2 regions of the Rhodopila sp. genome follow, and region 2 is predicted to be linked to the other one. Evidence: riboswitches for the same ligand, from Rfam matches in the RefSeq annotation. Region 2 holds a riboswitch; the other holds the start of a gene.
The links. A riboswitch is a leader RNA that binds a small molecule or an ion and turns the genes downstream of it on or off. The one in region 2 is predicted to bind thiamine pyrophosphate.

Region 1: another riboswitch for thiamine pyrophosphate. It lies ahead of ACQY4T_RS20370 (NAD(P)/FAD-dependent oxidoreductase); the one in region 2 lies ahead of thiC (phosphomethylpyrimidine synthase ThiC).

What each region holds. Positions count from the first base shown of each region.
Region 1 is NZ_OZ255846.1:4,185,641-4,191,926, forward strand. It holds gene ACQY4T_RS20365 (CaiB/BaiF CoA transferase family protein) at 1-997, opposite strand, end outside; gene ACQY4T_RS20370 (NAD(P)/FAD-dependent oxidoreductase) at 1,092-2,222, opposite strand; TPP riboswitch at 2,211-2,307, opposite strand; gene ACQY4T_RS20375 (hypothetical protein) at 2,343-3,122, opposite strand; gene ACQY4T_RS20380 (cupin domain-containing protein) at 3,219-3,599, shown strand; gene ACQY4T_RS20385 (SDR family NAD(P)-dependent oxidoreductase) at 3,601-4,347, opposite strand; gene ACQY4T_RS20390 (acyl-CoA dehydrogenase family protein) at 4,344-5,513, opposite strand; gene ACQY4T_RS20395 (phosphotransferase family protein) at 5,552-6,286, opposite strand, start outside.
Region 2 is NZ_OZ255846.1:24,953-31,238, reverse strand. It holds gene flhA (flagellar biosynthesis protein FlhA) at 1-419, shown strand, start outside; partial or broken gene ACQY4T_RS00680 (GxxExxY protein) at 451-821, shown strand; gene ACQY4T_RS00675 (SirB1 family protein) at 901-1,728, opposite strand; gene thiC (phosphomethylpyrimidine synthase ThiC) at 1,744-3,576, opposite strand; TPP riboswitch at 3,653-3,777, opposite strand; tRNA gene ACQY4T_RS00665 (tRNA-Gly) at 3,839-3,912, opposite strand; gene ACQY4T_RS00660 (DUF2147 domain-containing protein) at 4,349-4,774, shown strand; gene ACQY4T_RS00655 (metal-dependent hydrolase) at 5,529-6,026, shown strand; gene ACQY4T_RS00650 (HAD family hydrolase) at 6,105-6,286, opposite strand, start outside.

The sequences.
Region 1 (6,286 bases), 1.1 Mb from region 2:
TGGTGTGCGGATCGGCCACCGCCTCGGGGATGCTGCGCACCCGCCCGGCCGGGACATCGGCCGCCATCAGCGTTGCTTCCCACGCCGCCGCCGACTTGGCGGCGAAGGTGGCGGCGAGTTCGCGGCGCAACGCGTCTGCCTGTGCCAGCCGCGTGGCTCGATCCGCGAAGCGGGGGTCGGTCAGCAGGTCCTCGCGGCCGATCGCGGCGCACAGCCGCCGGTATTGCGGCTCGAAGTTCGCCGCCAGCGCGAGCTTGCCGTCGGCGGTGTCGAACACGCCCGAGGATGGGCTGCCGCTGGCCGGGATGTTGCCCTCGGGACGCGGCGTGACGCCGGCGTTCAGATGCAAGGAGATCGCCGAGCTCATCAGCGCCTGGGCGCAGTCCCACATCGACAGGTCGACGCGCTGGAAGCCGCCGTCCGCGGCGCGTTGCGCCAGTGCCGCCATGACCGCGAAAGCGGCGTACGCGCCGGTGGCATAGTCCACCACCGGTGGGCCGACCCGCAGTGGTGCGGCGTCCTTGGTGCCGGTGACCGACATCAGCCCCGACACCGCCTGGATGATATGGTCGAACGCCGGCCATGGCGCGAACGGACCGACCTGCCCGAAACCGCTGATCGAGGCGAAGACCAACCTTGGGTTCAGTGCCTGCAACGCCTGCTGGTCGAAACCGAGCCGCGCCAGGGTGCCGGGTGTCAGGTTTTCGACGAACACATCGGCGCCTCGCAGCAGGTCGCGCAGGACCGCCGCACCCGCCGGCGTGCGGATATCCAGCCCCAGCATGCGCTTGCCGGCCGCCTGGGTGGCGAAGCCCGCGGCCAGCCCGGCATCGCGCGCGGGACCGGACGGCCCCTGGGTGCGCGACCACTCGCCGCCCGGCAGCTCGACCTTGACGACCTCGGCCCCGAGCAGACCCAGCAGGTAGGTGCAGTATGGGCCGGCGAAGACCTGGGTGAGGTCGATGATGTGCAGACCACGAAGCGGGCCGGACGGCATGGCGGGAGGACCTCCGCGATTTCATTCCGCTGATTGTAGGGTAGGCGGTTTCCGCGGAGCGTTCAAAGCGTGGGGGTCGTTTCAAGGGCTCCGGTTAGCGCAGCGCGGCCAGCGCTCCGATCTTCGGCTGCTCGCGCGGACCCGGATCGAATGGTGTCAGATCGATGAGGCCGGACTCGCCGGTCACCAGGTCCGCCAGCAGGCGCCCGGCAAGTGGACCAATGGTCAACCCGGCGGCGCCTAGGCCGTTGCCAATCGCCAGTCCTCGGATGCCCGGCACCCAGCCCAGCAGGGGCCGGGCGGCGAGCGGACGGAAACCGACCCTGGTCTCGATCGTCGTCGCGGCGCCGAGACCGGGGGCGATACGCAGCGCCTCGGACAGCACCTCGGCCTGGCCGGACGCTGTTACCCGGTAGTCGAACCCGGCGCCGGTTTCTCGGGTCGCCCCGGCAACGATCCGGCCGGCGTCGAACGGCACGATGTAGTGGCTGCCGGGTGGCAGGATCACCGGCCAATCGCTGGTCTGCACACCGTCGAGCCGGAGGTGGACGATCTGACCGCGCTGCGGTTCGACCGCGGTCTCGAAACCGATCGGGCGCAGCAATCTATCGGCCCACGCGCCGGCGGTGACGATCACTCGTTCGGCCGGGACACTGCGGCCGTCGATATCCGCGCCGGCGATGCGGTCGGCTTCGACCGCCAGGGTGGCGTGGCCGCAAGAGAGCTTCGCACCGTGAAATTCCGCCGCCTGCAGCAGGGATGCCGCCAGACGCCTGCCATCGACCCTGGCACCGCCAGCCAGATGAATCGCCCCCAGGCCCTGGCGCAATGGCGGGAACAAAGCTCGCGCCTGCGCCGCGCCGAGGCGGGTGATCCGGCCCATCGCCGCGGCGGCACGCTGTCGCGCCGTACGTTCAAGCGAGCCAAGCTCGTCAGCGTCGCCGGACACCAGCATCGCACCGGATTGACGGTAGCCGAGGTCGCTTGCTCCGGCGTCGTTCAGTGCCGCGATCAGGTCGGGATAGTATTCAGCGCCGGTGCAGTACAGGCGATGGAACGATGCGTCCTCGGTCGCCGATATCCAGGGACACAGGATGCCGGCGCCGGCGGCTGTGGCTCTGCCATCCAGATTGGCGTCGATGACGCTGATTTCGGCGCCCGCTCGCGCGAGGTGGAAGGCCGCGCTGGCTCCCAGCACGCCGGCCCCGATGATGATGATCCGCATGGCCCCTCCCTTCGCTGGCATGACCCAGAGCAGGTTCACGGGTGTGATCTCAGCCCTCCCGTCGAGGGCACCCCGGTGCGGCTTGCAGTTTCGGTGCGGTGGGCCGGATGTCAAGCCGGGCTATACATCGCCCTCCACCGAACGCGGGGAATAGGGCGGCGCCGGCGGCCCGCTGGACGGCGCGGTTGGCTTGGCCGGGCGATCGACCGGGGACGCTGGGGTGAAAGGCTGCGACATACCCGGGCCGGAATGCGATGGCGCAGCGGCAAACGGCTGCGAGCTATGGCCCGAGACCACGGAGCGAACGCACTGCATCATGTTGACTATCGCGACATTGCTGCCTTTCAGGCTCGCCGACCAGGGTCGTTCGCTGCCGGAAGGAAACGCCACCGACATATGCGAGGCAAGGCGCAACTGGTCGATGAAGCCTGTGATGGTGTCGCCTTCGATGCGGAACTCCACCCTGGAGCCAGTGGCCGAGGTGCCCTTAACCCCAATGGCCTTTGCCCGCCACGGTGCCAATTGGTCGAACTGGAACAGGACATCGACCGGTTGCCCATCCGGTATGTTCCAGCCGGTCCTGGCGATCTGGACGATCAGTCCATCGACGCCGTCAAACCATTTGATCAGAAGGATTCGATCCTGGCCGATAATTTCGGCGCCGCAAACGGTCTTGCCGTCCGTGGCGGTTCCCGCGATCGTCTTCCACGCACCGGCTTCGCTGGTGATCGAAACGTTGGCACTGGCGGCGCCAACCAGACCAGCGAGCAGGGCAGCGCTCAATACGAGCCGTTTGAACATCATTGTATTCCCAAAACTGAGAAGATAATGCCTTTTTAGTATTATAATTATATCGCTTTGTAAATCACAATGCTGGGATGATCTGCTGCGCCGCTCCACGCGGTCGATGGAGTGGCGGTCTCGCCTTGGCTGGGCCCGTGTCGTAGCCTGAAGCGCGTAACGAGCGGGTGGCCGAGCATGCCGACAGGTTCAGCTATGACGCTTCCGGCAGGCGCGGACCTGCTGGCCCCGGACGGGTCCGAGGTGCGGGTGCTGTTGTCGCTCGCCGCTGGCAGCATGGCGCATTTTCGTCTGGCGGCCGCACAGGTCAGCCGGGCGGTTCGGCATCGGTCGGTCGAGGAGATCTGGTACGTGCTGTCGGGTGCCGGCGACCTGTGGCGGTCGCATGGCGGCCGCGAGGAGGTTTTCGCGTTGTCCCCCGGTGTGTGTCTGACGATCCCGGTCGGCGTGCGGTTTCAATTCCGTGCGGCGGACGGCGGTCCGCTGGCCGTGGTCGCGGTCACCATGCCGCCTTGGCCCGGCGATAGCGAGGCGGAGGCTGTTGCGGGCAAGTGGCCACCGACGGTGGATGGTTGACCTACTCGGCGCCCCAGCCGCCGTCGATGACCAGGCTCTGCCCGGTCATGAACGCCGAGGCGTCGCTGGCCAGGAACACCACGCCCCCCGCCATGTCCCTTGGCGTGGCGAAACGTCCCAGCGGCGTGCGATCCAGCAGGCGTCTGCCGTGGACATCATGCTCCAGCAGCCCGTGCGTCAGGTCGGTATCGACCCAGCCCGGTGCCAGCGTGTTGACCCGCACACCGCGGGCCGCCCAATCCAGCGCCAGCGCCTTGGTCAGCATTTCGACGCCGCCCTTGGAGGCGCAGTATGGCACCGACCGAGGCAGCCCGCCATGGCCGGCGACGGAGCTGACGTTGATCACCGAACCGCCCTGCCCGATCGCGGTGCCGATGTGCTTGCAGCACAGGAACACGCCGGTCAGGTTGACGTCGATGATGTCCTGCCATTCGGCCAGCGTGGTGCGCTCGATGCCCTTGAAGATGGCGTTCACGCCGGCGTTGTTGACCAGGACGTCGATCCGACCATGGCGCTGCATCACCGTATCGCACAGGCCCTGCACCGCCGCTTCGCGCGCGACATCGGCGGCGACCACGCTCGCCGATCCGCCGATCGCGGCGGCGGCGGCTTCCAGCGTTGCCTGGGTGCGGCCGCTGAGCACCACGGTGGCGCCATGGCGGGCCAGGCCCTCGGCCATGCCGCGGCCGATGCCGCGGCCGGCGCCGGTGACGATGCAGACCTTGCCGGTCAGGTCGAAGTCGTTCACCAGTTGGCTCCATTGCGGGCGATGCGTTGCGCCAGGCTCCAGCGATGCACCTCGGACGGGCCGTCGTAGATGCGGAAGCCGCGCACCTCGTTGAAGATGCGCGCCACCAGGGTTTCGCCGGTCACGCCCTGGCCGCCCAACACCTGGACGCACCGATCGAGCACACGCCACACCGCTTCCGATACGAAGACCTTGGACATCGATGATTCGGTACCGGCGCGCTCGCCCTGATCCAGCAGCCATGCGGTGTGCAGGATCGACAACCGGCTGATGCGGATATCCATCTCGTTGTCGGCGAGCATGAAACCGACGCCTTCGTGGCCGATCAGCTTTGACCCGAACACCTCGCGTTTCATCGCGTAGTCGGTGGCGATCTGGTGCGCCCGCTTCGCCGCGCCCAGCCAGCGCATGCAGTGGGTCAGCCGAGCCGGCGCGAGGCGGACCTGGGCGTAGCGGAAGCCCTTGCCCGGCTCGCCGAGGATATCGCCGGCCGGGATGCGGACGTTGTTGAAGCGCAGCACCGCGTGTCCGCCGGCGAATGAATGATCCAGGCTGTCCATCACGCGGACGATTTCGATGCCTTGGGTGTCCATGTCGGCGAGGAACATCGTTGCGTTGCCGTCTTCGGTCTTTGCCATGATGATGGCGAAGGCGGCGCCGATGGCACCGGTGATGAACCACTTGTCGCCGTTGATGACGTAGTGGTTGCCGTCCTTCACTGCGGTGGTGAGCATGGCGGCGGGGTCGGACCCGGCGCCGGGTGCCGGTTCGGTCATGGCGAAGCAGGACCGGGTCTTGCCGGCGGCCAAGGGTCGCAGCCAGCGGTCCTTCTGTTCGGTTGAGGCGACGGCCTCCAGCAAGTGCATGTTGCCTTCATCGGGGGCGAAGATATGAATCGCGACCGGACCAAGCAGGGAGTATCCGGCTTCCTCGAACACGATTGCCTTGGCGACGTGGGACAGACCGAGGCCGCCGTATTCGACGCCGACATGCGGCGCCACCAGGCCCTCTGCCGCAGCCAACCCCACCAGTTCCTGACGGAATTGCTCGGTTGGACCATGCTCGGTTTGGCGGCTGTCCCGCTCAAGTGGAATGATCCGGTCGCGGATGAAGGTGCGAACGCGCTGCTGCAACTCTTGCAGTTCGGGGGTGAGGGAGAAATCCATGCGGCGATCCTCTGGCGAGGGTTAGAACGGAGGGCCGCCTAAAATGCGCTGCCCTGGGCGATTTCGTGGCTGAATTCCAGGATGCCGGTGCCGATGCCGGTCAGCGGCGCGTAGCGCGCCTCCTGCGTCACGCCGGTGCGGTAGCGCAGGCCAAGCTGCAGGAAAATCACCGCCAGTTTGTACATCGCCAGCACCCGATGGAAGACGAAGTCGGACATGTCCCGCCCGGAGATGCGGGCGTATTCCGCCACTGCCTGCTGGCGCGGACAGAGGCACGCCTCGACCGCGGGCATCTGTTCCATGTCGTGCAAGGCGGGAGGATCGTCGGGATGCACCCAGTATGACAGCAGGGTGGCGAAATCGAACAGCGGATCGCCGCGGGTGCCTTGATCCCAATCGACCACGGCGCGGGGTGAGAGATCGTCCGGGTTAAGGATGATGTTGTTCAGCTTGAAATCATTGTGCAGCAGGCCCGGCGGCCCGTCCGGCACGATATTGGTTTCCAGCCAGTGTCCGACCTGTTGGTGCAGGGTTTCGGTGCCGTCCTGCATCGCCGCCAGGCCGCGCTTGCGCCAGCCGGCAACGCCGCGTTCCAGGAAGCCGTCCGGCCGACCGAGATCATCCAGCCCGACCGTCTTGGTATCGACCGCGTGGATCGCGGCGATGGTCTCCAATAGCACCTGCGACAGCCGAACACCGATCTCGGGACGGTGGGCCAGGTTGGCGGGCAGGTGCTCGCGGATCACCAAGCCGGGGCGATATTCGATGATCTG
Region 2 (6,286 bases):
TCCTGGAAGCGGTGCAAGAGGCTTGCTCGATGAGCCTGAAATCCGTCGCATCGATCGTGGCGCATGTGCGGACCCGGCTTGCCCGACAGATCAGCGACAGCCTGACCGGGCCGGCCGGCTATCTGCCGGTCGTCGTGCTTTCCCAGGAATGGGAGGACACGTTGGCCGCGTCGCTGGTCGGGCCTGTGGACGATCGGCAACTGGCGCTGGGACAGGAGAAGCTGCGCGAGTTGCTCGACCGCATGCGGGTGGTGATCGATTCAGCCGTCAACAATGGCGAGAAGCCGGCGCTGCTGACCAGCATGGGGGTGCGCTATCACGTGCATTCCATCATCGACCGGATCCGGATGAACGTGCCGGTGATCGCGCAGGCCGAAGTGCATCGCCGGGCGCGGGTGAAGGTTGTCGGGACGATTTGAATCTGGCGGGACGGGAGTTTTGCAACCGCGGATGAACGCGGATAGGATTGACCGGATCAGCGGGCAGATCATCGGCAAGGCGTTTGCCGTTTCCAATCTGCTGGGGTCGGGATTTCTTGAAAAGGTCTACCAGAACGCGCTGAGCCTGGAGTTTCGTGAAGCCGGTCTTCAGGTACGGCAACAGCATGATATGGCGGTTCATTACCGTGGCATTGTTGTTGGAGCGTTTACCGCTGATTTGCTGATCGAGGATGCCGTTCTGGTTGAACTGAGAGCGGTGCGGGTTCTCCGGAGATTCACCAGGCGCAATGCTTGAACTATTTGAAAGCGACTGGCTTGTCGATTTGTCTACTGCTGAATTTCGGCAACCCCAAGATTGAAGCTGCGTTCATCGGCGGTTGAATTTTCTCCCTCGAACCCAACGAACGAGCCGGTTGCAACCACTGCCTAATTAGGCGGTCGCACAACGAAAACCGCCCGCTCAATTCAGCATCGTTTTCAGGATATCCAACTGCGTCCGCACCCCGTTCGCGACCGACCCCTCGGGCACCAGATCCAGAAACCGCTGGTAGCAATCCCGCGCCGCCGCCACCTGGTCCAGTTTCTGGTTCATCACCCCAGCCTGGCGCCAAAGCTCCGCCTGGTCGGGCGCGATCAGCAACATGTCCTCGGTGCATCGCAGGCCGCCGCGTAGGTCGCCGGCATCCAGTCGCCTGGTGACGATATTGTTTTGCAACCGCAGCAAAACCCGCCGCGTGCTCATCGGCTGCAACAGGCCAGGCCGCAATTCGGCCTTGTCTCCCTCGACCCGTTTCAGCAACGCCCGCAGATCCCGCGCCGACATCACCTGGCCGCCGTTGAACACGTCGATCACCGCCTGCGACTTGTGCCCTTCCAGCGCGATCAGGAAATGCGACGGGAAGTCGACCCCATGGCTGCCCCATCCCGCCGCCCGAGCCGCATGCAACCAGATCACACCCAGCGCCACCGGCAACCCGCGGCGGCGTTCGGTGACCCGGATCAGGTTGGCATTGGCCGGGTCGTTATAGGTCTCGAAGTCACCGGCATAGCCGAATTCAGCGGTCAGCAGGTCGGCCAGCGCAGCGGCCCGAGCCGGCAGGTTCTCCTTCTCCATCGCGACGGCGTGCCCGACCGCGCCTTGTGCCAGATTGGACAGATGGCGCGCCGCTCGCTGCCAGTCGGCGTCAGGCGCATCCACGCGCGCGAGTTGCAGGGCGGCGTTGCCGATATCAATCTCGGCATCGGCCAACTGGCCGATTGCCTTCAGTGCCGCCCTGGGTTCGCTCATCCCACCCCGTTGCTCCTACTCCGCTGCCTGCTCCGGCAGATAGATCTGCTTGCCGGCCTCGACGAATTCAACGCTCTTTGCCTCCAGGCCGGCCATTCGCTCGGCTTCGCCCCGCAGATCCTGGGTGATCTTCATCGAGCAGAACTTCGGCCCGCACATCGAACAGAAGTGCGCTACCTTATGCGCATCCTTCGGCAGTGTCTCGTCGTGAAATGACCGTGCCGTGTCCGGATCGAGCGACAGGTTGAACTGGTCCTCCCAACGGAACTCGAACCGTGCTCGGCTGACCGCGTCGTCGCGCAGCTTGGCCGCCGGATGGCCCTTTGCCAGGTCGGCGGCGTGCGCGGCGATGCGGTAGGTAATGACACCTGTCTTGACGTCGTCCCGGTTGGGCAGCCCTAGGTGCTCCTTCGGCGTCACGTAGCACAGCATCGCGGTGCCGAACCAGCCGATCATCGCCGCCCCGATCGCGCTGGTGATGTGGTCGTAGCCCGGCGCGATGTCGGTGGTCAGCGGCCCCAGCGTGTAGAATGGAGCCTCGCCGCACTCGCGCAACTGCTTGTCCATGTTGACCTTGATCTTGTGCATCGGCACGTGGCCGGGGCCCTCGATCATCACCTGGCAGCCTTTGTCCCAGGCCACCTTGGTCAGTTCGCCCAGTGTCTCCAGCTCACCGAACTGAGCCGCGTCGTTGGCGTCAGCATTGGAACCGGGCCGCAGACCGTCGCCCAGCGAGAACGACACGTCGTACTTGCGCATGATGTCGCAGATTTCGTTGAAGCGCTCGTAGAGGAAGCTCTCCTTGTGCCGCGACAGGCACCACTTGGCCATGATCGAGCCGCCACGGGATACGATACCGGTGACGCGCTTCGCCGTCAGCGGCACGTATTGCAGCCGCACCCCGGCGTGGATCGTGAAGTAGTCGACGCCCTGTTCGGCCTGCTCGATCAGGGTGTCCTTGAACACCGCCCAGTCCAGCTTGGTCGGGTCGCCATCGACCTTCTCCAGCGCCTGATAGATCGGCACGGTGCCGATCGGCACCGGCGAATTGCGCATGATCCAGCCGCGGATGTTGTGGATGTTGCGTCCGGTCGACAGGTCCATCACCGTGTCGCCACCCCAGCGGATCGCCCAGACCAGCTTCTCGACCTCCTCGGCGACGCCCGAGGTCACCGCCGAGTTGCCGATATTGGCGTTGATCTTCACCAGGAAGTTGCGCCCGATGATGACCGGCTCCAGTTCAGGGTGGTTGATGTTCGCCGGGATGATCGCGCGACCGCGGGCGATCTCGCTGCGCACGAATTCGGGTGTGATGAAGGCGGGGATCTCCGCACCGAAGCTTTCGCCGTCGGCGACCCGCTGTTCCGCGCCGGCGACCATCTTGGCGCGGCCCATGTTCTCGCGATGCGCGACGTAGATCATCTCCTCGGTGATGATGCCGGCGCGGGCGAATTCGTATTGCGTGACCATCTGGCCTGGCTTGCCGCCGAATATCGCCATGTCGGCCGGGCAGGCGGGGACCAGCTTGTCGCCGCCGATATTGCCGTTGTCCTCGGGCCGCACCGCGCGCGGCGTGATCCGGTCAAAGCCGCGCCCGGCGATCCAGCCGCGGCGAATCGGCGGCAGCCCGGCCTCCAGATCGATCGTCACCGACGGATCGGTATAGACGCCGGAGCAGTCATACGCTCGGTATGGCTCCTCCTTGGCGCTGGGATCGAGCGCGATCTCGCGGAACGGCACCAGGATATCCGGCCGGCCCTCCGGGCTGCTGTAGACCTTGCTGGACCCGGCAATCGGGCCGGTGGTCACCGAACTTGGGCGCGTGGTGGACTTCGACTGGACCGTCATGGACCTCTCCTTCGTCAAGCCGGCGGCATGGTGACCGGCGGCAGCGGGCAGCGGGTGCCGGCGGCGGAATGGAGGGTCCTGTGGCGTCGACCCGTCCCTACGCCGGCATGACCCGGATCAGGTTCAAGGGTCATCGCACCACCGTTATGCCGGTCTGCCGCGATATCTCAGCCCGCTGGTGGGGCACCCCTGGGTAATGTGGAAGGATGCGGCGGTCGGCCCGGCAGAGTCAAATCGGAGCGGGACAAAACGTCGGATGCGCTGGAGCGGGTGACGGGAATCGAACCCGCACAGCCAGCTTGGAAGGCTGGGACTCTACCATTGAGCTACACCCGCATAGCGCGAACCGAAAACAGCGTCCACCCTTCAACAGCTCATTTGCGCATTAGGCTGGACGCTGATTGTTTGGCATAGGCCGCGATCAAAGGGAAGCAGACGTTTCATACGGCCCGTGTTCAGCAATCGGGTACGCTGCGCGGGCGGGGCGCGAAAAGTGCCGCGGGCAAAATCGGTGAGAACAGGTCTCCGCTCGTCACTAACGCCATCAACTTCGCGCGTGGGAAGTGCCACGGGCTGTTCTGCATCATTAAACAAGGACCGTCTGCCTATCCGCTAGGCCGCGTCCAATTCCGCTTCTTGCCATGCGAGCCACATCGCGTTTAGACGGCCCGGCACGCTGCGGCGATGGAAGATCTGCCGGCGAGGCAAGCAGGCGATTCCGGAGCGGGCTGATGATTGGCAAGGAAGGGATGTGCGATTTGGAGGTCGCAGAATGAGCAACCCGTGGCTTAAGGACGGCAAGATGAAATTGGCTTCAGCGTTTATTCTGACGCTTTTGGCCGTGGCACAGGCCCGAGCCTCCCAATCAACCAATGGCGCGTGGATCATCCATGACTTGGCGATTGACATCTTTGATTGTCAAAACGCGCTCTGCGGGAAGATCATATGGCTTGGGAATGCTGCGCTCCGACCGGATCAATGCGGGAAGCGAATAATATGGGGACTGTTGCCGGACGACAATGAACACTGGAGTAGAGGGACTATCCTCGATCCTAATAATGGCAAATCCTACAGTCTCTCCGCTGCGTTTGAACCAAATGGCACACTCAAGGCTCGAATTTTCCACGGGACGCCTCTGTTGGGGAAAACTGAAATATTGCGGCGGGTCGATCTGCAAACGCTCGCCGACAAATGCTAGTGGTAACCGGTTCTGCAGCCGTTTATGGTTGCAGCCGATTATGGTCGGAATTTGTCTTGCTCATTGCTCACTCCGACCTCGGTTCCAAGTTTTCTCGCTGCCATTCATGGAGCAGGCTGGGCCTGCGTTTAAGCGCCACGACGACATCCTCGGAGGTGTCACACCTCCGAGGTCCACGCTGACCGTGCACCAAATCAAGCCCGCCCGATGAGAAACCCCTGGGTCAAAAAATCCGGCGAAGAGTATCTTCCTGAGCGTGGCAAACGCTTGGGTCGTGGCGTTTCGAGGCCATGCGACGGGGGCGGAAAAGCGGAGTATCGCTGCAGAGAAGTCAGGACGTAAAAAGGCGCGCAAGCGCCGCTCAATCGTAGCCGGACCCAGCTCTATCCCTCTTGGCTGCGCGGTTTTTGCTAATTCTCCAGCACATGTCCCGTCACTTGCTGTATTGTACAGCCTTCGCAGGCTAACTAATTATTCGTTGCCTGAAGGCGTGTAACAGTCATGCGTCCAATGAATGACTAGCGCGCTTTCAGGGTGACCGTAAACAGTCACCGCGCTCTAGCTCTTTGTTTGAGCGAGCAACTTTATCACCCCGACTCTTTCCGGCCAGGTCGATGTTGCTCTATGGGCTGGATCGGCGAAGCAAGGTGAACCCCAAATTGTTGGTTCCAAAGGGTCTCGAACCGGGGCGACGCCCGACCACGATCCGGGCGGTTGCTTGCTGGGCGCGAGCCTCTCAGTGTAGCTCATTCCGATGATGGCCAGGTCGCACGTCATAATCGGCCTCGGGGCGTGGGTCGCAACCGCGCCCGGGCTGCATATGCCAAGCCTCGGCCCGGCCTATCTTGCGCTTGCTGTTGCCGGGTCCCTGCTGCCAGACATCGACCATCCGAAATCCTGGGTTGGCCGCCGCACCCGTCCGGTTTCGACCGCGATCGCCTCTGCCCTCGGACATCGCGGGATCACCCACTCGGCGATCGCCGTTATCGCGCTGGCGGCGCTGCTGCTGCACGCCGGGTATCGGCGCGGCGGCGTGGCCGCGTTGGCGATCGGCTATCTGTCGCATTTGGCCGCCGACATGCTGACGCCGCGCGGTCTGCGACTGGCCTGGCCGCTGCGGCGAACCTGGGGATTGCCGCTGTGCCGCGCCGATTCGGCCATGGAGGCGGTCGTCGTCACCGCGGTGGCCGGTGGAATGGCATGGTGGCTGCTTCCGAGCCACTTTTCCGAACTGGCGGTCTGGAGTCGCTAACCGCGATCCAATCCGGCCAGAATGAAGCTCAGGACAGTGTGCAGGTCATCGACCACGACGGAACAAAGCGCTCGGATTTCATCCGTTGAGCCCAAGGTCAGGCACCATCGCGACCATCATGCCGGCTGCATGGGCGGATCGCGCACCGTTGAAGGCATCTTCCAACGCCAGGCAGAGCGGCGGGTCCACGCCCAGGCGTTTGGCCGCCGTCAGATACGGGTCGGCCGCCGGCTTGCCGACCAGGTAGTCGCCTTGCGAGA